One region of the Cupriavidus sp. GW821-FHT02F09 genome, then DNA from elsewhere that is predicted to be linked to it. Evidence: predicted binding sites of a transcription regulator. Region 1 holds the regulator's gene; each other region holds the start of a gene.

Region 1 (7,337 bases):
TGCAGCAGACGCACGGCGCGGTGACCAGGCAAGAACAGCTGGGACTGGATCCGGTGCTTCTGGTGCCGCATCCGCTGCGCCCGTTGCTGGCGCGCTTCCTGCGCCGGACCATGCCGCAACTCAAGGTGCTCTCGCATGCCGAGGTGCCGGACAACCGAAATATCAGGATCACCGCCATGATCGGTGGCACAGCGTGAGGGGTTTCGCAAAATGAGCGTAGCTAAATTCGTGGCGGCCAATGGCCGCGAGGCCTTGCGCCAGGTGCGCGAGGCGATGGGGCCGGATGCCGTGGTGCTGTCCAACCGCACCGTCGAAGGGGGTGTGGAGATCGTCGCGATGCGCGACACCGATCTCGGCGCCATCTCCAGCAACGCGCCGGTATTCACGCCGCCGCCGGCTGCCGCGGTCGCCGTCGACGGTGCCCTTGGCGACCTGCGCGGCGAGCTGCAGACCATGCGCGCCATGATGGAGCGCCAGTTCTCCGGCGTGGGCACGCACAGTCTGCCGTCGATCGGCGGCGACCCGTTGCGCGATTCGCTGTTTACCTGGTTAGTGACCGCTGGCTTCTCCGGGCAGCTTGCCCGTTCGCTGCTGGGTCACTTGCCGCTGGGCCATGACCGGCCTGCCGCCATGACCTGGATCCGCCAGGAGCTCGCGCGCAAGGTGCCGGTGCTGAACGACGAAGATGCGCTCTTTGCCCAGGGCGGCGTGCTGGCGCTGGTGGGCCCCACCGGCGTGGGCAAGACCACCACCACCGCCAAGCTGGCCGCGCGCTTCGTGCTCAAGCACGGCCCGGAACGCCTGGCGCTCCTGACCACCGACACGTTCCGGATTGGCGCGCACGAGCAATTGCGCATCTACGGCGACATCCTTGGTGTGCCCGTGCACGCGGTCAAGGACGCGGCCGACCTGCGCTTTGCGCTGGCGGCACTGACCGAGAAGCACCTGGTGATCATCGACACCGTGGGCATGAGCCAGCGAGACCGCAACCTGTCCGAGCAGATCGCCATGCTGGCCGGCGTGCAGGCGCCGGTGCAGCGCATCCTGCTGCTCAACGGCGCCAGCCACGGCGACACGCTCAACGAAGTCGTCCACGCTTACCGTCACGATGCCACGCCCGACGGCGGCATCGACGGCTGCATCGTCAGCAAGCTGGATGAGGCCACGCACCTGGGCTCCGTGCTCGACGTGGTGATCCGCCACCGCTTGCCGGTGTACTACGCCTCCACCGGCCAGCGCGTGCCCGAGCACCTTGAACTCGCCAACGGCGCGGCCCTTGTCGAGCGTGCCTTCCAGACGCCGCGCCGCGGCTCGGTGTTTGCCGACGCGGAAGCCGCGCGCCGCGCCATGCCCGCGCAGGACGACAGCGAAGCCGCGCGCGCAGCCAGCCCCGGCGGCGCCGACGGCATGCTGCGCTCGCTGACCGACAGCGCCAACGCGGTGGGCGATTGCGTGGAGCAACTGAACGCTGGCAGCTATAGCTTTGAGCTGGTCCGCTCGCTGTGGCAGCAACGCAATGAGAGCGCACCCTCGCCGCGCCTGATGGCGCAGCAAGTGCGTGAGGCCGCCTGCCGCGACCTCGCCCGCCATTGCGACCGCTTCGTGCTGTCGCTGAGTGCCACGGTGGCCGCGCCGGTGGCGGGACGGCGCGCGCCGCGCCCATGGCAACACACGCTGTTCCTGGCGGACCGCGACGGCCTGCCGCTGGCGGCCGCCGCCGCGCCCGCCGGCCGCACCGGCCCGGCGCTGCAAGGCGGCCAGGGCGGATGGGAAGCCGATGCCGCCACGCTGTGCGCCGCCATCGCCGCCGCCCGTACCGTGGTCAACGTACTCGACGCCATGCCTGCCGCCCCCGTGCTGGCACGCTGGCAGCAAGCTGGCGAGCGCTGGCTGGCCACCGCACGCAAGACCACTCGCGTGGCCAGCGGCGGCGGTGCCGTCAAGCTCGATGCGTTGGCCGAGACGCTGACCTTCCACGCCGTGCAAGACATGGATTATCGCGGCCGCGATGCTGTGCAGTGGATCGCGCAAAGCCCGGTGCGCGTGCTCGAAGGCCAGGCACGCGGCGCCCGCTCTGCCGCCGAAGGCGGTACCGAGGCAGGCTTGCTGGTGTCGCGCGTGGTCGACCGCGAGAACGGCCAGACGCTCGCCGTGCATTACCTGCTGTGCGACCCGGCGCTGTCGGCCGAGGGCGCACAACTGGCCCGCTGGGCCCGCTGGGCCGAAGCCGGCGAAGCGCAACTGCGCACGCTGCGCCATGCGCTGGACCACCTGGGCCAAGGCGACGGCGGCAATGAACCCGCACAGGCCGAAGCGCAGGCCTGCGCCCGCTTGCTCGCGCTGCAGATGGGCGTTGCCGCGCTGCGCCTCGAGCAGGCCTGCGATGATTCGGTCACTGCATTCCTGGCGCGGCTGACCGGCCGCGCGCCGGCTCGCCAGGCTTGCGGCGCAGCGGTACTGGTCGAAGGCATCGGCCGTTTGCTGGCCTTGCTCGACGTGCTGGAAAACTATCCCGCCCGCAGCGGCCGCGCCACGCAGTCCGCCGTTCAGGAAGCGCCGCCGGAGACGTTCCAACTGGGCGGCGCCGGGGGCCAGCTCGAGGCGCGCATGAGCGGAAGCCGCGTGTTCGAGACACTGGCGCATGGAGAATAAGCCGTGAATTCACTCGCATCCGACCAGGCGGAAAGCCTGCGGCGCATGCTGGCGCCACGCGCCACGCGCCGCATTGCCGTGGTCGCAAGCGATGCCGGTGCCGGCGCCACCACGGTGGCACTGGGGTTGGCCAACGCTCTTGCCCTGCAAGGCGAACGTGTACTGCTCGTCGATGAGGACCGCTTCGGCGCCCGCGCCACCCGGCTTGCCGGCGCCATGCCGGAAGGCACCCTGGCCGCGGTGCTGGGTGGCGCGGTGACGCTCGACGCTGCGCTCGGCAAGCGTCCCGCCGGCACCATCGCCGTGCTGCCGGGCAGCCCCCAGGCCAATGGCGACCTGCAGCTGCTCAAGTCGTTTCGCACCGTGCTCAGCGACGCCCGCAGCGATGCGGATGGCGGCTTGTCGCAAATGGCAGGCGCGGCGCACAACCTCATCGTGGTGCTGCGCGCGGAGCCGGCCTCGATCAAAGCCGCATACGCCTGCATCAAGCAGCTCAATCACCTGTACGCCTGCCGGCGTTTCCACCTGGTGATCAATGCCGCCGCCGGGGACGCCGCCGCCAGTGCGGTGCTGGGCAACCTGGCCCGTACCGCCAGCCAGTACCTTGGCGTCGAGGCCAGCCCCGCGGGCAGCCTGCCGCACGATCCGCTGGTTGAGCGCAGTACCGCATTGGGCCGTTGCGTGGTCGAGGCCTTCCCGGCCGCGCCCGCCACCGCCGCATTACGCCGAATTGCCACGGGCATTGCCAGCTGGCCAATGTCCGCCGATCCCCGTTCAACCCTGTCGGCACCGATGGCGCCGACGGCCACGGCCCTGGCTTAAGGGCCGGGACCTGCAAGCTAGGACTCACGAGAATTCCACCATGTATACGATTCAGGGAAAGCTCGAACAGACTGATACCGTGACGGCGCATGCGTCGCTGGTGCGTCGCATCGCCTTGCAACTGGCGGCCAAGCTGCCTGCCAGCGTGCAGCTCGATGACTTGATCCAGGCCGGCATGATCGGCCTGCTCGACGCCGCCAAGCGCTATGAAGACACCCACGGTGCGCGTTTCGAGACCTACGCCAGCCAGCGCATTCGCGGCGCCATGCTCGACGAGGTGCGCGCCAACGACTGGCAGTCGCGCAGCCTGCGCCAGTTCACGCGGCGGATCGAGCGCACCGTGCGTGGCCTGGAGCAAACGCTGGGCCGTGCGCCGCTCGATTCCGAAGTGGCGCAGGAACTGGAGCTGCCGCTCGACGAATACCAGACGCTGCTCAACGAGGTCTATGGCTGCCAGTTGCTGCACTATGAAGACTTCGAGCGCTCCGGCGAAGAGGACTTCCTGGACCGGCACCTGAGCGTGAGCGATGACGGCAACCCCCTCACGGTGCTGATGGAGAGTGGCATGCGCGAAGCGCTGATCCGCGCCATCGAGCGCCTGCCCGAGCGGGAGAAGCTGGTGCTGTCGCTGTGCTATGACCAGGAGCTGAACCTGCGGGAAATCGGCGCGGTGCTGGAAGTCACCGAGTCGCGCGTGTGCCAGATCCGCAGCCAGGCGATTACACGGCTGCGTTCGCAGTTGCGCGGGCTGCTGTGAGCAACGGGCCCAAGCACTTCGCTGCGTTGGCGCTAGCCGTGGCGTGCTGCCCGGCACTGGCCGCGCCTGGCGGGCAGGCGCTGCATAGCTGGTCGGCTTCGGTGAACGGGCCTGCGCTGTACAGCAAAGGCTTGCGCACCGTTTCCGTCCCGATTTCACCGACCGGCTATTTGCCGCAGGCGCAGGGCGCAATCACGACGGTGCGGTGGCGCTATAGCTTCTCGCGTACGCCGCCGAATGCACTGCAGGCTTACCTATGCAATGCGCAACGGTGTGTATTGCTTTCGGGGGCTGAGGGGCTGACCGAGGCGTTTAGCGGGGATGACGCTGCCAAGGGCTTTGTGTTTGCCTTTCAGGTGCCGGGGAAGGGCGCGTTGACGCCGGTTTTGATCGGGCAGGCTAACGAGGTGACGGTTGGGTTTCGGTGAGGGGGCAGGGTAGCCTAACCTAACCGCAACTGCTTAACCGCAACTGCAGTCCCACTACCGCTGCGGGGCGGCAATCACGGCTACATCGAATCGTCTTCTGTTCCCGCTGGCTTGCTCCCCTCTCCCACTTGTGGGAGAGGGGCCGGGGGAGAGGGCGGGCACTCGCAAGAACGAGATGCCACAAACCACCCAATTCAACCAGTCGCCAGACTGACCCCTTGCGGCCCGTTCTGCGTGCGCCCGTCGCGCCCATAGAGCGTCGTGTTGTCACCCCGTTGCCGCAACGCCAGGATCGCTTCCTCGGTGAACTCGAGATGCGCATCCACAACCGCGGCATTCAGCGCATTGGCGTGGCTTGCCGTGCGTGCCGCAAACACCAGCCTCCGCCATGCGGCCTCCACCGACGAATCGATCTGGCGCCCGAACAGCTGGCCGCCCGCGCCGGTGCGAATTCCCATGGCACCCATCTGCGCCTCGCGCGTGCGCGTCAGGGCGCCCAGCAATCCGGCCAGTTCGACCTTGCGTTCCAGCAGCCCGGCAAGGGCCTGGTAATCGCCGGCCTTGATCAGGCTTCTTTCTTCGCCTAGTACGGTGGCGAACTCCTGCGCGAGCTCGGTTTCGCGGTGCAGGTTCTGGATCAGGGACTGGCTCATGGCTTGCCTATCTTAGGGTGGGGTTGGCGATGCGGCCCGTAGCAAGCCGCGGTGTCAGGCGCCGCCGCTGAGTTCGCGCAGGGACGCGAGCAGCCCGTCGGCGATCTTGCTTGGGTCGATCTTGATGCGGCCTTCGGAGATCGCCTGGCGGATCTCTTCGACCTTGGCGGTGTCGATATCGTCGTCATGGTCTTCCACCATGCGCGCGCCGATCTCGCGCACCTGGGCCGACAGGGGGCTGCTGACGCGCACGCTGGACGTCTCCGGGGCAGCCGTCGATCCGGGGGCGCCGGCCACGCTGCGCACGGCGCCGTCGATGGCGTCGCTCGGCCTCGACGAGGTGGTCTGATTGATCTTCACGATGATTCCTTGCTGGGTACCTTTGGCTTATCGGATGCTTAGGGCGAAACTTTAGGTCGAATTGCGACGCCGCGGCGCCGTCTTTCCGGCCGCGGAGCGCGCGTTATTGTCTCATGAGCCGGCCCATGAGACGCATGCGCAACTCCAGGTGTCGCCGTCCCGATTCCCTATTGCTGTAGCACCACCGTGTCGCCGTTGCGCACCAGCGCATTGACCACCTGACCGCTCTTGAGCCGCACCTGGACGTTGTTGCCCACCGCGGCCTCGGCCATGACCTTGCCCTCGCTGCTGAGCTGGAACGACTCGCCTTCCACCAGCACCGTCACGTTCTGGCCCTGGCGTACGGCAATGGCCTTCTTCAGTAGATCCATCCGCATCGGCGAACCCGCGGCGATGCGGTTGGCCGCCACCGCGCCGGTCACCTGTGCGGGATCCGTCACCACCGCGCGCGGCAGCGACGCCAGGTCGCCTTGGCGGACTTCCATATCGGCTGCATCGATGGCCTCGCCGGGCATCAGGTTGCGCCCGGCCACATAGTAGTCGGCCACCACCGACACGCGCGCTTGCACGTAGCGGGTCCAGGGACGTTCGCCGGCGCAGCGCACGCCGACCGAGACCCGGCCCCAGGGGGACGCGCCCGGCGGCAGGAACGGCTCGGGCAGCGGGCAATCCGGCGCGCGCCCGCCCGAGGGCGGTACCACCTGGATGGTGGCCTTGCCGGGCAGGCCGGCAGTCTGGCGCTCAAGGAATTGTTCGACCGCGGCGCGCACCGGGTCTTCGAGAAACGGCGAGGGCGGCGCCGCGCCGGCGCTGCCGGGCAGCGTGCCGCCGGCGGCCAGCACGCAGAGCAGGGCGCGCGCCGCGGCGGCCCGGAAACGAGGGGTCATGTGTACATCCAGGCAAGGAAACGACGCGGGCCGCACCGCGAAAGCGGGTGCTGCGTGCGTGTCAACGGGTCCTATTGTAGGCAGCCCCGCGTTCTTGCTCGAGTCGAAATGCGCGGTTTTCTTTGCCCTATTCGTGCGATTGGCATGACGGGGCCGCCCCTAAGATGGCACACCTGAAGAAGGTCGACCTTCGTTGCTCTCCCCCTCCAGCGAGACACAGACATGATTGACAGACTCGATGCGGCGTTGCGCTTCCAACAAGAAGCGCTGAGCTTGCGGACCCAGCGGCAATCGGTGATTGCCTCCAATATCGCCCATGCCGACACACCTGGCTACAAGGCGCGCGACTTCGATTTCTCCAGCACGCTGGCGCAAAGCGTCGAGCGCGGAAAGCAAGCCGAAGGCGTGTCGCTGTCCACCACCTCGGTGCGCCACTTGCCGGGCGTGACGTCTGCGTTCGCCGACAAGATGCAACTCGACTACCGCATCCCGATGCAGTCGAGCATCGATGGCAATACCGTCGAGATGGACACCGAGCGCGTCGCCTTTGCCGACAACGCGGTGCACTTCGAGTCCGGGCTGACCGTGATGAGCGCCAAGATCAAGACCATGCTGTCGGCCATCCAGCAGTGAGCACGCCATGCCCGCAATGAACATCTTCGAAGTCGCCGGCTCGGCCATGGCTGCGCAGTCGCAGCGCATGAACGTGACCGCGTCCAACCTGGCCAATGCCGACAGTGCGGTCGGCCCCAACGGCCAGCCCTACCGCGCCAAGCAA
Region 2 (7,337 bases), on a different contig from region 1:
CCCGCCTGAAGGCGCGGCGATGGGCCGCTCAGCCGGCGCGATTGACCGAACTCCGGCGCAAAGCTACGATGGGCGCGGCGGAACCATCATCCCGCACCCTTGCGCCAAGCCCCAGACCAGCTCATGGTGATACCCCACGCGGCGGCCAGCGCCACCGCCACGCCGCCTACCGCCCCCTTGCGGATGGCGCGCATCCTGTTGCCCCAATCCCTGCTCACCGCAAAGCCACTGCTAGCGCTTGTGCTCTGGCTGCTGCTCACCTTGCCCGGTTCATCACCGCTTGCCGCCGGGCAGCTGCAAATCCTTGGCGAGGCAGCCTTGATCGCCGGCGACGGCACGCCGGCCACCGTCAGCCTGCCTTACTACTGGGACCGGTCCCGTCCCGGCCAGACCGGCGGCGCGCGATTTCTCCTGCGCTTCCCGGATTTGCCAGGCCGCCAGGGCATGGCCGCGCTGTACATCGAGCGGGCCGCCAATAGCTATGAGGTGCGGCTCAACGGCAGCCGCCTTGCCCACGCTGGCAGCCTGTCGGCCCCGGCACCCTATGCCGGCCAGCAGCCGTTGCTGATCCCGGTGCCGGCTGACCTGCTGCGCCCGGAGAACGAGCTGCTTGTCACGATCGCTGCCAGCGCCAGCTCGCGCGGCGGCCTGTCACCCGTGGAGTTTGGTGCGCCGGCACTGGTGGAGGCGCACTACCAGCGGGCGCTCTGGTTCAAGGTCATCGGCCCGATAGTCATCGCAGCGGCCAGCGTGCTGCTGGCGTGCCTGGCGGCGCTGGTGTGGTGGCGGCAGCGGGATCCCCTGTTCGGGTTATATGCCATCGCGGAGCTAGGCTGGTCTTTCGGGCTGGCCGAGTACTTCGTTTCCGACGATGCCGGCGCGCCCGATGCATGGCTCGCGCTGGTGCTGGCCGGGCGGGCGGTCTTCATGTACGCGACCGCCAGGTTCGCCATTGTTGTGACCGGCCTGGAGGCGCGCTGGCTGCGCCGCGGGCTGCTGCTCTACCTGAGCATCAAGCTTCCGCTGATCGCGCTGATGGTGACGGCACACAGCACCCGCGCCATGGTGCTGGCCAATGTGGTCGTCAATGTTGCGATGGCGCTGTCGATCGTGGCCGTGCTGGTCCGCGCCGCCGTGACGCGTCCGGAGCGTGAGCGCACGGCGATTGCCGCCGCCCTTGGCCTCACCCTGCTCATCTCGGTGCTGGATTTGATCCATGTCTGGTGGATCGGGGATGCCTACTGGGACTCCTCCGTCACCCGCTACGTGTCGCTGATTTTCAGCCTGACCATGGGATGGCTGCTGGTCGACCGCTACACGCGCGCCACACGCATGCTGGCTGCGCTGAACCAGAAGCTGGACAGCGCGATCTCCCGCAAGGAGCAGGAACTGCATGCGATGTATCGCCACTCCCGCGAGATGGAGCGCGAGCAGGCCACCCTGCAGGAGCGCGGCAGGATCATGCGCGATATCCATGACGGGCTCGGCAGCCAGCTGGTGGGCATGCTCTCCATGCTGCGCTCCGGCAGCCCTTCCACGCACACGTTGCAGCAACAGCTGCAGCATGCGCTGGATGCCCTGAAACTATCCGTCGATGCGTTGCAGGACACCGGCGGCGACCTGGCCACCGTACTCGGCAACCTGCGCTACCGGCTTGGCCCGCGGCTGGAGGCGGCGGGATTGCGGGTGGACTGGCAGGTGGCGCGCCTGCCGGCGCTGCACGACCTGACGCCGCAGCGGGTGCGTGAGCTGCACTACCTGTTGCTGGAGGTGTTTTCCAATGCCATGCAGCATGCCGGCGGCAGCGCTATCCGGGTCTCGGCGCACCATGATGCCGCCCAGCAAGCCCTGGTCATCGAGATCCACGACAACGGCCGCGGCTTTACGCCCGAGGCTGCCGCGCACGGACGGGGATTGGGCAATATGCGCCGGCGTGCCGAGGCCATCGGGGCGGCGCTGGACCTGCGCTCTTCGGCGCAAGGGACGACCGTGCGGCTGACGTTCGCACTGGCGCCGCAGCCACCCGGCTCCGCCGTTTAGCCCCCCGCACCCGTTTGATGTCAACCCGGGCGCGGGTAGCTCCGTTATCGGATTGCCGGAATCAGACCTTGATGTCGATGCTCTGGCCAAGGTGAGGGGGATTGCTGGCCGGGACGCTGACTTGCGGCATCGAGCCCAGCAGGGTTGCCACGCTCTGCGCCTGCAGGTCCAGCGACTTGCGCAGCATCATGGTGGGCACGGGATCGCCGCCCGAGTTGCTAGCCGCACTGACGAGGGAAATATCCATTGAACGGTTTTCCAGGTTGAGATTGAGGTTGAGGTTGAGATTGAAGCTACGTTCGAAGCTGCGGTTGAAGCTACGATTGGCATTGAAGCCAGCGGGAAGGCGCACCTCCCAGCATCCATGTTGTCGGCCATCAACCGGGAATCTTTAGCGCGGCGGCCGCAATAGCGGGCCGCCCGCTTGGCATCCGGAACGTTTATCATAAGCAGCCCGGCCGCTTTGGCCGGGAAAGACCAGACAGCCAGCACCGTCAGGATGGCGGCTGAATCCGGCGAAACCAGTCACCAGAATGAACATCATGGGTCGGGCGCAGAACATTGCGGGAAGCTTCGCTATTTCGTGTTTGGCTTTTGGCATCTCGACGGATTGCCTGGCGCTGGATTCGGCCGAACTCTATGAGCGGGAATCGCCCAGCATCTGGGTGGTATCCGTCTTTGACGCGCAAGGCACGCGGTTCGGCCTGGGCAGCTCGGTGGTGATCGGGCCGGAGGAGCTGGTCACCAACTGCCACGTGCTCAAGAGCGGCAAGTCCATCAGCATCCGGCGCGAGAAAGTCACCTACGGCGCCAGCCTGGTGCATGCCGATGTCGAGCGCGACCTGTGCATCCTGCGCGCCAAGGGCCTCACCGCCCCGGCGGTAAAGATCGCGCCGCTGGCCGCGCTCAAGGTGGGGCAGAAGGTCTACGCCATCGGCGCGCCGCGCGGCTACGAGCTGACGCTGAGCGATGGCCTGCTCTCCTCGCTGAACAAGGACGAGCGCGACCGCATCGTCCGCCTGCAGACCACCGCCCCGATCTCCCCAGGCTCCAGCGGTGGCGGCCTGTTCAACACGGACGGGCAACTCGTCGGCATTACCTACCTGATGCGGACCGACGCGCAGAACATCAATTTTGCCATTCCCGCGCAATGGATCAGCGAGGTGCCGGCACGGTCCGCGCTGGCGCTGCAGAAATTCCGTAGCGAGACGGCATCCACCGCCCCGCCTGCCATGGCGCTCCCGCCTGGCCAGCCTGGGCAGCCTGGCCAGGGCGCCACGGCCTACGCCCCGGCCCGGCCTGCGGCCGGCCCGCAGGGCAGGCAACTGACCGGGGTCGAGCTGGCCAGCCATTTCACGCATCTTGGCAGGATCAATGCCATCGCGCCTTCCGGCATTACGCTCTGGATGCAGGTCAGGGAAAGCGGCAGCCTGGATGTGACCAATTCCGTCAGCCGCGGCTATTCGTCCGGGCGCTACCGCATCGAGCCGGAAGCCAACCAAGTCTGCCTGGAGATGGCCAACCCGAGTTTCAGCGCGATGCAAACGTGCTATCGGCTGACCGAGGCCGACGGACGCTATGTCATGCGATCCGCCACCAGTCCCTATTACTTTTCATACACGAAGTAACAAGCGCGCGCCGGCCGCAGCCGCTCGCCTCGCCATTTCTCTCAGGGCACAAGACATGGGAAACCGATATCGAAATAGCACCCCCGCCGCGCTGGCCGTGGCGTCTATGCTGCTGGGCGGCTGCGCGCCGACCACCGTCGGCGTGACCAGCCGCGCCAGCGACTACACCGGCAAGCCCACCCGCATGTATGTGCTGGGCACTACCGGCATGGGTTGGAACAGCGACTTCTCCGCGGCGTTCGCGGCCAAGTTCCGCGAGGTCACCCGGCAGTGCGGCGTGGAATCGGCGTACGACGAGATCTCGGGGCTGGAGCTGGACTCGACCGCGCTGACCGGCAGGATGCGTACGTTCGCCGCCGATACGGTGCTGACCATCGCCAACGGCGGGGGCGTGGTCAACGCGTCCGGCGGCCGCCTGTCAATCAACTATGGCACGACGCTGACGGATGTCAGGCAGAACCGCGCGGTGTGGAAAGGCAAGTACACGTTCAGCCGCGGCGGCACCCTCATCCCGATCGAGGAGCGCGCTGCAGTCCTGGCGATCGACATCACCAACAGCCTGAAGAAAGATGGCTTCCTCACCGGCTGCGCGCAGATCGCGCTGGGCCAGAATGGCCGGCTCGACCCGGCTGCCGTGCCGCATGCCGCCGGTGGCAGCACGAATACGATCAGCCAGGCCCGCCCGGCGCCACCCGTCTCCGCGCCTCCTGTCTCCGCACCTGCGGCCCCCGCTACCGCGGCAACCCTGCGGGACCTGCAAGACCTGCTGCCACCGAAGTGACAAGCGCGGGCCGCAACGGGATCAAGCGCCCAGCCCGGCCTCGTCCAGATCCGCGAACAGGATCGTCCCCGTTTCCGATTCGGTCACAAACACCTTGCGCGGCTGCCCCGGCTCAACGGCGGGCTGAAACGCCAGGTTGGTGGTGGTTGCGCCCGCCGGGCTGGCGAGGATCGCCTCGGGCTCGCCGCGCTTGCTCAGCACCCACACGCAGCCCAGGCTGGCATGCGCCACAAACAGCCGGTCACGGCTGTCGATGGCCATGCCGTCGGGGCCGCTGGTGCCGTAGAAGCTAAAGAACTGCCCTACCTTCGACACGCTGCCGTCGGCCTGCAACGGCACGCGCCACACGCAATTGCCGCGCGTGGCCGCAACGAACAGCACCTTCTCGTCGCAGGACAGCGCCAGGCCGTTGGGGCTGGGCACATTGCCCAGCAGCAGGTCCAGCTGCCCGCCGGCACGCAGGCGGTAGACGCGGCCCGTGGGATCGTGCAGGCCGGTCTGGCCCTGGTCGGTGAAATACAAGTCGCCATTACGGGAGATCACGAGGTCGTTCACGCCCTTGAACTGCTCCGCGTTGCGCCGTCCCAGCAAGGTGGTCACCTCGCCCGTGTCCACGTTGACGCGCAACAGGCCGTTGCGATAGTCCGCCACCACCAGTTCGCGCGCGTTCAGGAACTTCATGCCATTGGGCTCGCCCTTGTACTCGGCGACCAGCGACCATTCCCCGGCCGGCGAGATGCGCAGGATGCGCCCGAACGGAATGTCCGTCACGTACAGGTTGCCCGCGGGGTCGAATACCGGCCCCTCCAGGAAGCTGTCGATGCAGGCCCCGCCCTTGTTGGCATCAGCCCACTCGGAGCGCACGCCAGTCTTGCGCAAATGCGCGGGCATTGCTGTGAAGACCTGGAGGGATATCTCCCGGGGCACCGTTCTGAAGTACATGTTCGTTCCTTGTTGTCCTGGCGCCGCGCAATGGCGGCGCTTGCCCATTTACTCGGCCTTCACATCGGCGGATTTTGCCACCTGGCTCCACAGCGCGGTGTCGTCCTTGATGCGCCTGGCGAATTCCGTAGGCGCAATGCCGCCCGGCTGGGCGCCCATGCTGGCCAGGCGCTCCTTCACCTCCGGGCTGTTCACGCTCTTGTGCACCTCCGCCTGCAGCTTGGCGACCAGCGCAGGGGGCGTGCCTTTGGGCGCCGCCAGGCCAAACCAGTTGATGACCTTGTAGTCCTTGAGGCCAGCTTCGGCAAAGGTCGGCACGTCCGGCAGCGCGGGCACGCGCGCGGCGCCCGTGACCGCCAGCGCGCGGGCCTTGCCGCCCTTGATCTGCGGCACCGCGGTTGGCGTGGCGGTGATCAGGATATCCACGTTGTTGCCGATCAGCCCCATCAGCGCATCGCCCGCGCCCTTGTACGGGATATGCGTGATCGATATCCTGGCGTCCTTCTTGAAGACCTCGGCGGACAAGTGGGTGGAGCTGCCGGCGCCGCCCGAGCCGAAGTTCAGCTTGCCCGGGTTTTGCCTGGCGAAGTCGATCAGTTCCTGCAGCGTCTTGAACTTCGAGCTCGCGGGCACGATCAGGATCACCGGCGTCTGCGCAATCGTGGTCACCGGCACCAGGTCGTTGTTGTAGTCCCAGGGCAGCGCCTTGAACAGCGACGGCAGCATGGTGTACGTGGTGTCGTTGGCCAGCAGCGTGTAGCCATCGGGCGCGGAACGTGCCACCTGCAGCGTGCCGATGGTGCCGCTGGCGCCGGGCTTGTTCTCCACGAAGAACGACTTGCCAGTGCTTTCGGTCAGCTTCTGCGCCACCTGACGGGCCACGAAATCGGTGGTGCCACCGGCGGTGTATGGCACAACGATGCGCACCGGCTTGTCGGGCCAGGTGCCGCCGTGGGCATAGGTAGTGGCCACGCTAAGGGTTGCCAGGGCAAGGCTGGCGCAAAGGCGGTGGTACATGGCTGTCTCCATTGATGTCTGACTGGTGTCCGGTGTCCGGTGTCCGGTGTTCGCTATGCGTGGCTCACGCCAGCTCTCGGGGCGGCGGGTCGCTCTTCCGAAGTTGGTGCGCCTACTTGTTCTATTAGACGGAATAACATTCCGATTAATTGTAGGAGCCGTTGATTCGCCGGTCAATCCGGGGGCTTTCCCTAGCGAGCCTCGTCCCGGGCGCGGCGGATTTGCCATTGGCGGCAATGTGGGTGTTCGGCCGGGCAGCGCTGCCTGCGTTACCATGGCAGCGTACGTCTCACCTTGCGCATGCCCTCGCGCTGCCGCACCCACCTCGCGCCTTCGCCGCCATCACCCAATCGCCATGACCTCAGCACTGCTGCTTGAAAACATCCATGACACCGCCGTTGAGCGCTTCAAGGAAGCGCATGTCACCGTCGAGCGCCGCACCGGCGCGCTCGCTGGCGACGAACTGCATCGCGCTCCCGCGGCCCACCAGATTCTCGGCATTCGCTCCGCCACGCACCTTGGCGCCGCTGAAATCGAAGCCGCCAAGCACCTCGTGGCCATTGGCTGCTTTTGCATCGGCACCTCGCAGGTAGACCTCGACGCCGCAGCCCGCGCCGGCATGCCGGTGTTCAACGCGCCGTTCTCCAATACGCGTTCCGTGGCCGAGCTGGTTATCGCGGAGGCGATCCTGCTGCTGCGCCGCGTTCCGGAGAAAAACGCGCTGGCGCATGCCGGCAAATGGGCCAAGGGCGCAAGCGGGTCGTTCGAGGCGCGCGGCAAGACCATCGCCATCATCGGCTACGGCAATATCGGCTCGCAGGTTGGCGTGCTGGCAGAAGCCATGGGCATGCGCGTGGTGTACTACGATGTGCAGGCCAAGCTGTCGCTGGGCTCGGCGCGCGCGGCGCGCTCGCTGGCGGATGCGGTGT
Region 3 (7,337 bases), on a different contig from region 1:
CGGTATTGCCCTTGGCGATTTCCCGGGTCGCGCCATCGATCGAGCGCGTCGCGCCCTGGATGCCGTGCACCAGTGTCGCCAACTGCCCGAAAGCGCGCTCCAGCGCCCCCAGCATGCGGCCCATCTCGTCATCGCTGCTGGCTTGGATGACATAAGTCAGGTTGCCATGTGCGAGCGCTTGTGCCGCATCCAGCGCTTGCCGCGCCGGGCGCGTGATCGAGCGCGTGATGCCGATGCCGAGGACGGCGGCCAGCGCGACCGCGGCGGCAGCCAGGCCCAGCAGCAGGTTGCGCGCCATCTCATAGCTGGCATTGGCCTCCTGCACGGCAGCGGCGGCCACCTTGCGCCCCCCGTCGGACAATTCGCTCAGCTTGTCGAAGTAAGGTGCCTGCGCCGCCGGCAGGGTCGCGACCAGCGCGCTGCGAGCACTGTCGAACTCGCCACCCTGCAACTGGCGCAACACCGTGTCGAGCTGGGTGTCGTAAGCATTGCGTGCCTCGATCAGGGCACGATAGGTTTCCTGGATCTCAGGCCTGGCGGACCTGGAAAGCCACTTCCCAAGTTCATCCAGCGTGCCACGCATGTCCTGGCGCAGCGCGCCGATGCGCTCGGCGTTGCGCCGCACGGCAACCGGATCCTCATTCAGGGTGGCATCGCGCACCAGGATGCCGGTGCGCAGCGCATCTTGCTTGACACGCTCGATCTCCAGCACCTTGAACAGGCGCCCTTCCACTGTCAGGCGCATCGATTCGTTCATGGTGCGCAGGGACATCATGCCCAGCACGGCCACGGCAACCAGCAGCAGCGCCACGAGCGAAAACGCTACCGTCAGGCGCACCCCAATGCCAAAGTTTCGCAACCAACGCATCTTCCCGGCTCCTTTAACTCTTATCGCGCGCGCTTCATCCTCGCCCCGGACAGATTTCCGGAGCGACACCGCATCGCGGGCTTAACGGCAGGGACGGGAGCAAGCTTGAGGGCTAAACAGCGACTTCCACAAAGAAGCGGAAAAATGCGGAATTGAAAGGGAATATAAGGGGGAAAAGCCCGGCAATTCGAACGATTGGCCGGCTGCAACCTGTCGTCTAATGTCACCCACGCACTTCGAAGTGCCGCCACCGGCGCTTGTCGCCGAGGGCGCACAACAAGCAAAGTGGGCGCACAAAAAAAGAAGCCCACGCGCGGGGTGCTCGTAGGCTTTCCAGGACTGCTTTAGAGCCGAAAGGCCCTGAAGCGAATATAAACCTGCTTACATGAGGTGTAAATCCAATTTCTATCAGGGATAACTCTGATAGCAAAAGTGCCGAAAATGTCACTCAAGTGGCGAATACGCGGCATGGGTTACATCGCAGCAGCAGGCCAGGGCCACTTTGTTGCCCGCAAACCCGTGCCTGATAGGGAATGCGGGCGCAGGTGGCGTTGGGACTTGCCACGCAAGCGCCTATCAATTCATAGATTTGCAGCGTGATGCAATAGTTTTATTAGAGGAAAACCTCTACACGAGACGCGCCCCCCAACCGTCAAGATTTGTAAGAAATTTTGTTACCCTCGCCCCTGAAGTATTCCCCTTCTCTTCTGGCGGCGTCGCCCGCCACAGCTTGCGGAGCAGCATCGGATCCACCGCCTGGACACAAACCAGGTCCGGTCCCGGCCCATGCCGCCTCGCCGTCCCGCGCCAGCACCGAGAGCGGATGTTTCATCCCCCGCCCAGCCCAGGCCGCGCCACAGCCGGCGCCCAGCCGTGCTGTCACACCGCATTGCCCAGGCCCAGTTATTGGACCGTTGCCAGCCGCCAGAACCCGAGCGGGCTCTTCCGGAGAAGTTGTGAACAAGAAGGTAACCAGGATCGATCGCCCGAGCCGGAAACTGCAGCACCTGCAGCTCTCCACCCACAGCGCAAGTCGCAATCCTGTCGTCGTGCATTTATCGAACGGCATTCGACTGCACGGCGTGATCATGGCGGCGGACAACTATATGGTGCTGCTGGCAGAGTCTGCGCAGGACCCGCTTCCGCAGATCGTCTACAAGCATTCCATCGCCGTGATCACGCCGGCTCACGCCCCCGAGGCCATGGCCTGCGTGCCCGGGGCGGAGACCTCGCCGGATTTTGTCAGCTTATATACACCGCGTACCCGCAAGCGCCGCTAGGCGTTGCCGGCGTCACGCCGCAGGCCCGGCGGGGCTCGTTTCGCGCCGAATCCGCCACTCAGTTTCAATCCATCGCAAAGATCACTCTAAATCTTTTCCGGCACCAACCGATAACCCAAACAACGGTGGCACTTCTCGCCCAGCATTGCCTGGCAGCCAACGTTGCGGCAGCAGCCGGATTGCACAATCTACTGTAAAGAATAGGAGTCGTACCATGTCGATGACCATCAATACCAACACGTTGTCTCTGATGACGCAGAACAACCTGAACGCATCGCAATCGTCGCTGAACAGCGCGATCCAGCGTCTGTCGTCGGGCCTGCGTATCAACAGCGCCAAGGACGACGCCGCCGGCCAGGCGATCGCCAACCGCTTCACCGCCAACATCAACGGCCTGACGCAAGCACAGCGCAACTCCAACGACGGCATCTCGCTGGCGCAAACCACTGAAGGCGCGCTGAACGAAGTCAACAACAACCTGCAAGCTATCCGTACCCTGTCCGTCCAAGCCGCAACGGGCAGCAACTCGGCAAGCGACCTGCAATCGATCCAGGACGAAATCACGCAACGTCTGGCTGAAATCGACCGCACTTCGCAACAAACCGACTTCAACGGCGTCAAGGTCCTGTCGTCCACCGCCACCCCGCTGAGCGTGCAAGTCGGCGCCCAAGACGGCCAGACCATCTCGATCGGCCTGCAAGAAATCAGCTCGAAGACCCTGGGCATGACCGGCTTCACGGTGGCCAAGAACGCACTGAGCACCAGCGGCGCCATCACCACGGTTGCAGCCGCCACCGGCTCCGCACCGGTTTCGGTCAACCTGACCTCGGCTGCCAACGCCCTGTCCGCCGTCGTCGGCTCGACCGTCAGCACCAGCTCCCTGACCCTGAACAACGTGCTGGACACCGCCGGCAACGCCACCAGCAACTACGTGGTCAAGTACGGCAACGACAACTACGCTGCCTCGGTCGACGCCGCCACCGGCAACGTCACCCTGAACAAGGTGCAAGTGAAGATCGGCGATGCCGCCAACGGCAACACCGGCAACACCGTGGCTGGCCAGCTGGTCAAGGTCGGCGCCAACACCAGCGGCGCTGCAGTCGCTTTCATCACCCAAGGCGGCAACAACTACGCGCTGTCCGCCGGTACGCAGGCTGGCGCCCAGGCCAACGGCGGCTCGACCACCACGTCGGTCACGGATGCCACCCAAATCGAGCTGAGCACCGCCGGCACCACCACCGCAACGGCCCAGTTCACCGGCTCGGGCAGCACCAACCCGCTGGCCCTGATCGACAAGGCGCTGGCCACGGTCGACAAGCTGCGCAGCTCGCTGGGCGCAGTGCAGAACCGCTTCAACTCGGCCATCACCAACCTGGGCTCGGCTGTGACCAACCTGTCGGCTTCGCGCTCGCGCATCCAGGACGCTGACTACGCGACCGAAGTGTCGAACATGTCGCGCGCCCAGATCCTGCAACAAGCAGGTACGTCTGTGCTGGCCCAGGCCAACCAGTCGAACCAAGGCGTGCTGTCGCTGCTGCGTTAATTCTCGCAACAGACGGCGGTCTCCTAGCAGGACGGGCTCTACCCGGGCCCGTCCTGCCGGGAATGTTTTCAGAGCGGTCTCCGCTCTGAAAGCGTTTCCACCGAAGCCTTTTGTGCACCGATCCAACGTTGCGAGAACAGATCATGATCAGTTCGACCGAACCGCTACTGCCAATGCCGGCCACGCTCACCGCTGGGCCGGCATCGTCCGTTGGTGCCGCCGGAGCGGCGAGAAGCCAGGCGGATCCGGGTTCGGGGCCAGCGGAATCGAAGCCGACCGACAGCGCCCATGCGGCCGGCAGCACCGGGCTGGACAGTGCGCTGAAGAGCCTCAACGAGGCACTGGAGGCCACCCCGCTCGAGGTCCGCGTCAGCATCGACAAAGCCACGCACCGAATGGTCACGAGTGTCGTGGACAAGGTCTCCGGCGAGACGATTCGCCAGTTCCCCACAAAAGAAGTCCTGCGCATTGTCCGCGCCATTGATAAGCTGCAGGGCCTGCTGATTCACCAAACCGCCTGATCGGGCGCCTCTCCCCGCACACATAAACCACAGGTACGCATCATGAGTTCAACGAGTGCAACGAGTTCGACAAGCGGTTCAGCGATTTCGTCGCTTGGTGTTGGTTCCGGCCTGGATCTGAGCACTTTGCTGACCAATCTGAAATCGGCGGAACAGCTCAAGCTCACCCCGATCACCGATCAGCAGAGCGCGGTCAACACCCAGCTTTCAGCTTATGGCGTGCTGCAGGGGGCGCTGGCCTCGTTCCAGTCCGCCGCCACCGCCCTGGGCACGGCCAGCCTGTACAACAGCACCACCACCTCGTCGAGCAACACCAGCGTGCTGAGCACCTCGGCCGACAATACCGCGGTGGCGGGCAGCTATGCCGTCAACGTCTCGCAGCTGGCACAGTCGCAGACGCTGGTCTCGAACGGCATCACCGACAGCACCGGCCAGCAGCTGGGCAGCGCCACCATCCAGATCCAGTTCGGCACCACCACCACCAGCGGCGGCACGACCACCTTCACACCCGGCAGCGCCGCGGCAGCGTCGATCAACATCAACGGCACCAACAATACGCTGAGCGGCATCCGCGACGCCATCAATGCCGCCAATGCCGGCGTTACCGCCAGTATCGTCAACGACGGCAGCAGCACGCCCTATCACCTGGTGCTGACCTCGAACACCACCGGCGCTGCTTCGAGCATGAGTGTTTCGGTCAGCAGCAACGGCAGCGGCGACCCCACCACCATCAGCAACCTGCTGACGTACAACCCGGGCGGCACGACGGCGATGACGCAGAACATCGCGGCACAGGACGCCAAGCTCAGCATCAACGGCCTGGCGATCACCAGTGCCAGCAATTCGGTCCAGGGCGCGGCCCAGGGCGTGACCCTTAACCTGGCCACCACCGGCACCAGCACGGTGAACGTGGCCAGCAACACCAGTGCCATGGCTACCGGTGTGCAGAGCTTCGTCACCGCGTACAACACCCTGCAGTCCACGGCGGCCCAGCTCTCCGCCTACGACCCGAGCACCAAGACCGCCGGCGCGCTGCTGGGCGACTCCACGCTGCGCGTGATCGAGAACCAGCTGCGCAACGTGATCAATACCCCGCAGACGGCCACCGGCACCACCGGCCTGACCAACCTGACGCAGATCGGCATCAGCTTCAACGCCGACGGCAGCATGTCGCTGGATTCGAGCAAGCTCAATACCGCACTCACCACCAACCGCACGGGCGTCGCGCAGTTGTTCAGCGGCACCGACGGCAAGTCGGGCTACGGCAACCAGCTGTCGAGCGCGGCGGCGGGCTTTGTCTCGCCCACGGGCGCGCTGACTACCGCCACCAACGGTGTCAACGCCACGCTCAAGTCGCTCGCGACCCAGTACACCGATGTGTCGGCCCAGATCGATGCCGCGGTGGCGCAATACCAGACCGAGTTCCAGAACCTGGACACGCTGATGGCACAGCTGAACTCGACCAAGACTTACCTGACGCAGCAGTTCAGCTCTTCGAGCAGCACTTCGGGCTGAGCCCGGCCAGGTTTCTCGCACACGTCATAACAAACTCAGGGAGCGCCGCCATGTACGCACGCACCGCCGCCAACGCCTACACCAATGTCGGCCACGAGACCGGGGCCATGAGTGCCTCGCCGCACCGCCTCATCGTCATGCTGTTCGATGGTGCACGGGCGGCGATCGCCCGCGCCAAGTTCCACATGGAAGCAGGCAAAATCGCCGAGAAAGGCAAAGCCGTCTCCAACGCCATCAACATCATCGAAAGCGGGCTGCGCGCGTCGCTGGATCATGGCGCCAGCGCCGAGCTTGCCGGCAATCTCGATGCGCTCTACGACTACATGACCCGGCAGCTGATGCTAGCCAACCTGCATAACGACGAGAGCCGCTTCAACGAGGTGGACAAGCTGCTGGCCGACATCGCCTCGGCGTGGAGCCAGATCGATCCGGCAGCCATGCCGGAGCCTGCGCCCCAGGCGTCCATGCCGAGGGAAGCGGTCTCCATAGGGTCCTGACATGCTGCCGCAAAAGAAGAAGATCATCGCCTGCTACGAAGAACTGCTGCGCCTGTCCGGCCTGATGTGCGAAGCCGCGCGCGCGGGCAATTGGGATACCCTGTGCGCGCTGCAGAACGGATACGTCACCCAGGTCAGCACGTTGAAGAGCATCGACGACGTGGCATTGCTGAGCGCCGAAGAGCGGCGCTACCGCTACCGGATGCTGGAAAACATCCTGTCGCAGGATGCCGCCATCCGCAACCTGGTCACGCCGAAGATGGAGGAATTGGGGTACCTGCTGAATAACTCGCGCCGCCGCCAGGAACTGCATCACGCCTACGGCTCGCCGGCCTGATACGGCGAATGATCGGCATCAACCTTCCGGCAGATGTATCGCTTGCCCTGCGCGCGGATCCGCAGGCGCTCAAGTCCGCCCTTACCGTAGCCAAGCTCGCAGCCCTGCAGCCGGTTGGCACCGTCACCGACATGGTGGGGTCTGCCGAGGGCGGCAACACCGTGCAGCAAGGCCGGGCTGGAACGGTCGGTACCGGCATGCCGCCTGCGCCCGAAGGCGCGGCAACGACTTCGGCGCGCGAGTCGCTCAGCACGGCCGCGCGCGTCATCCTCGATATCCTGGACGGCACCGACGCCGCGCCGCTGCGCAGCGCGGCGCCCATCGTGGCCACACCGCCTGGCAGCGGCCAGGCCGGCTCGCTGGCAAGCGCGCTGGCCCGCCAGGTTGGGCAAAGCGGCCTGTTCTATGAGTCGCATCTCGGCCAGTGGCTGAACGGCACGCGCGCGCTCGACAGCCTGATGCGCGAGCCACAGGCCATGCTGGGGCGCCCGCCCGCTCCGCCGGCCACCACGGATCCCGCACAACCCGTATTGCAGTTGACGTATCAGCCGGCCGCGGGCGCGGCGGCGCCTGCCCCGGCGCAGGCTGTTGCCCAGGCGGCTGCCAAGGCAGCCACCGCTGTCGCCGTCGCGACGGATTCGGGCAGCCTCCCCCTTCCCGCAGAAGGTCCCGGTGCCGACACGCCGGCACAAGCGCAGAAGGCCGCGAGCACTTATTCAGCGCCCGCTCCCAGCACCGCCTCCACGGCGGCGGCGCCTGCCGCGAACCCGTCCACG

The links. The regulator FliA, encoded in region 1, starts transcription of late flagellar genes. The targets are predictions, from matches to a motif close to CTAAAGTTTNNNNNNNNNNNGCCGNTA.
Region 2: the regulator FliA is predicted to act here: its motif matches at 2,409-2,435, upstream of AC07XB_RS30395 (YjfB family protein).
Region 3: the regulator FliA is predicted to act here: its motif matches at 2,235-2,261, upstream of AC07XB_RS31855 (FliC/FljB family flagellin).

Annotation. Positions count from the first base shown of each region.
Region 1 covers NZ_JBWKVH010000012.1:93,591-100,927, reverse strand. Annotated here, with positions in the region: gene flhA (flagellar biosynthesis protein FlhA) at 1-197, shown strand, start outside; gene flhF (flagellar biosynthesis GTPase FlhF) at 211-2,652, shown strand; gene AC07XB_RS16045 (MinD/ParA family ATP-binding protein) at 2,656-3,474, shown strand; gene AC07XB_RS16040 (RNA polymerase sigma factor FliA) at 3,515-4,231, shown strand; gene AC07XB_RS16035 (flagellar protein FlhE) at 4,228-4,659, shown strand; gene AC07XB_RS16030 (flagella synthesis protein FlgN) at 4,854-5,312, opposite strand; gene flgM (flagellar biosynthesis anti-sigma factor FlgM) at 5,367-5,672, opposite strand; gene flgA (flagellar basal body P-ring formation chaperone FlgA) at 5,840-6,559, opposite strand; gene flgB (flagellar basal body rod protein FlgB) at 6,782-7,192, shown strand; gene flgC (flagellar basal body rod protein FlgC) at 7,200-7,337, shown strand, end outside.
Region 2 covers NZ_JBWKVH010000039.1:38,445-45,781, forward strand. Annotated here, with positions in the region: gene AC07XB_RS30390 (sensor histidine kinase) at 124-2,040, shown strand; gene AC07XB_RS30395 (YjfB family protein) at 2,102-2,392, opposite strand; gene AC07XB_RS30400 (S1C family serine protease) at 2,574-3,668, shown strand; gene AC07XB_RS30405 (hypothetical protein) at 3,724-4,449, shown strand; gene AC07XB_RS30410 (SMP-30/gluconolactonase/LRE family protein) at 4,471-5,391, opposite strand; gene AC07XB_RS30415 (Bug family tripartite tricarboxylate transporter substrate binding protein) at 5,440-6,408, opposite strand; gene serA (phosphoglycerate dehydrogenase) at 6,764-7,337, shown strand, end outside.
Region 3 covers NZ_JBWKVH010000043.1:45,312-52,648, forward strand. Annotated here, with positions in the region: gene AC07XB_RS31845 (methyl-accepting chemotaxis protein) at 1-868, opposite strand, end outside; gene AC07XB_RS31850 (RNA chaperone Hfq) at 1,825-2,148, shown strand; gene AC07XB_RS31855 (FliC/FljB family flagellin) at 2,363-3,691, shown strand; gene AC07XB_RS31860 (flagellar protein FlaG) at 3,835-4,212, shown strand; gene fliD (flagellar filament capping protein FliD) at 4,255-5,727, shown strand; gene fliS (flagellar export chaperone FliS) at 5,778-6,224, shown strand; gene AC07XB_RS31875 (flagellar protein FliT) at 6,226-6,561, shown strand; gene fliK (flagellar hook-length control protein FliK) at 6,570-7,337, shown strand, end outside.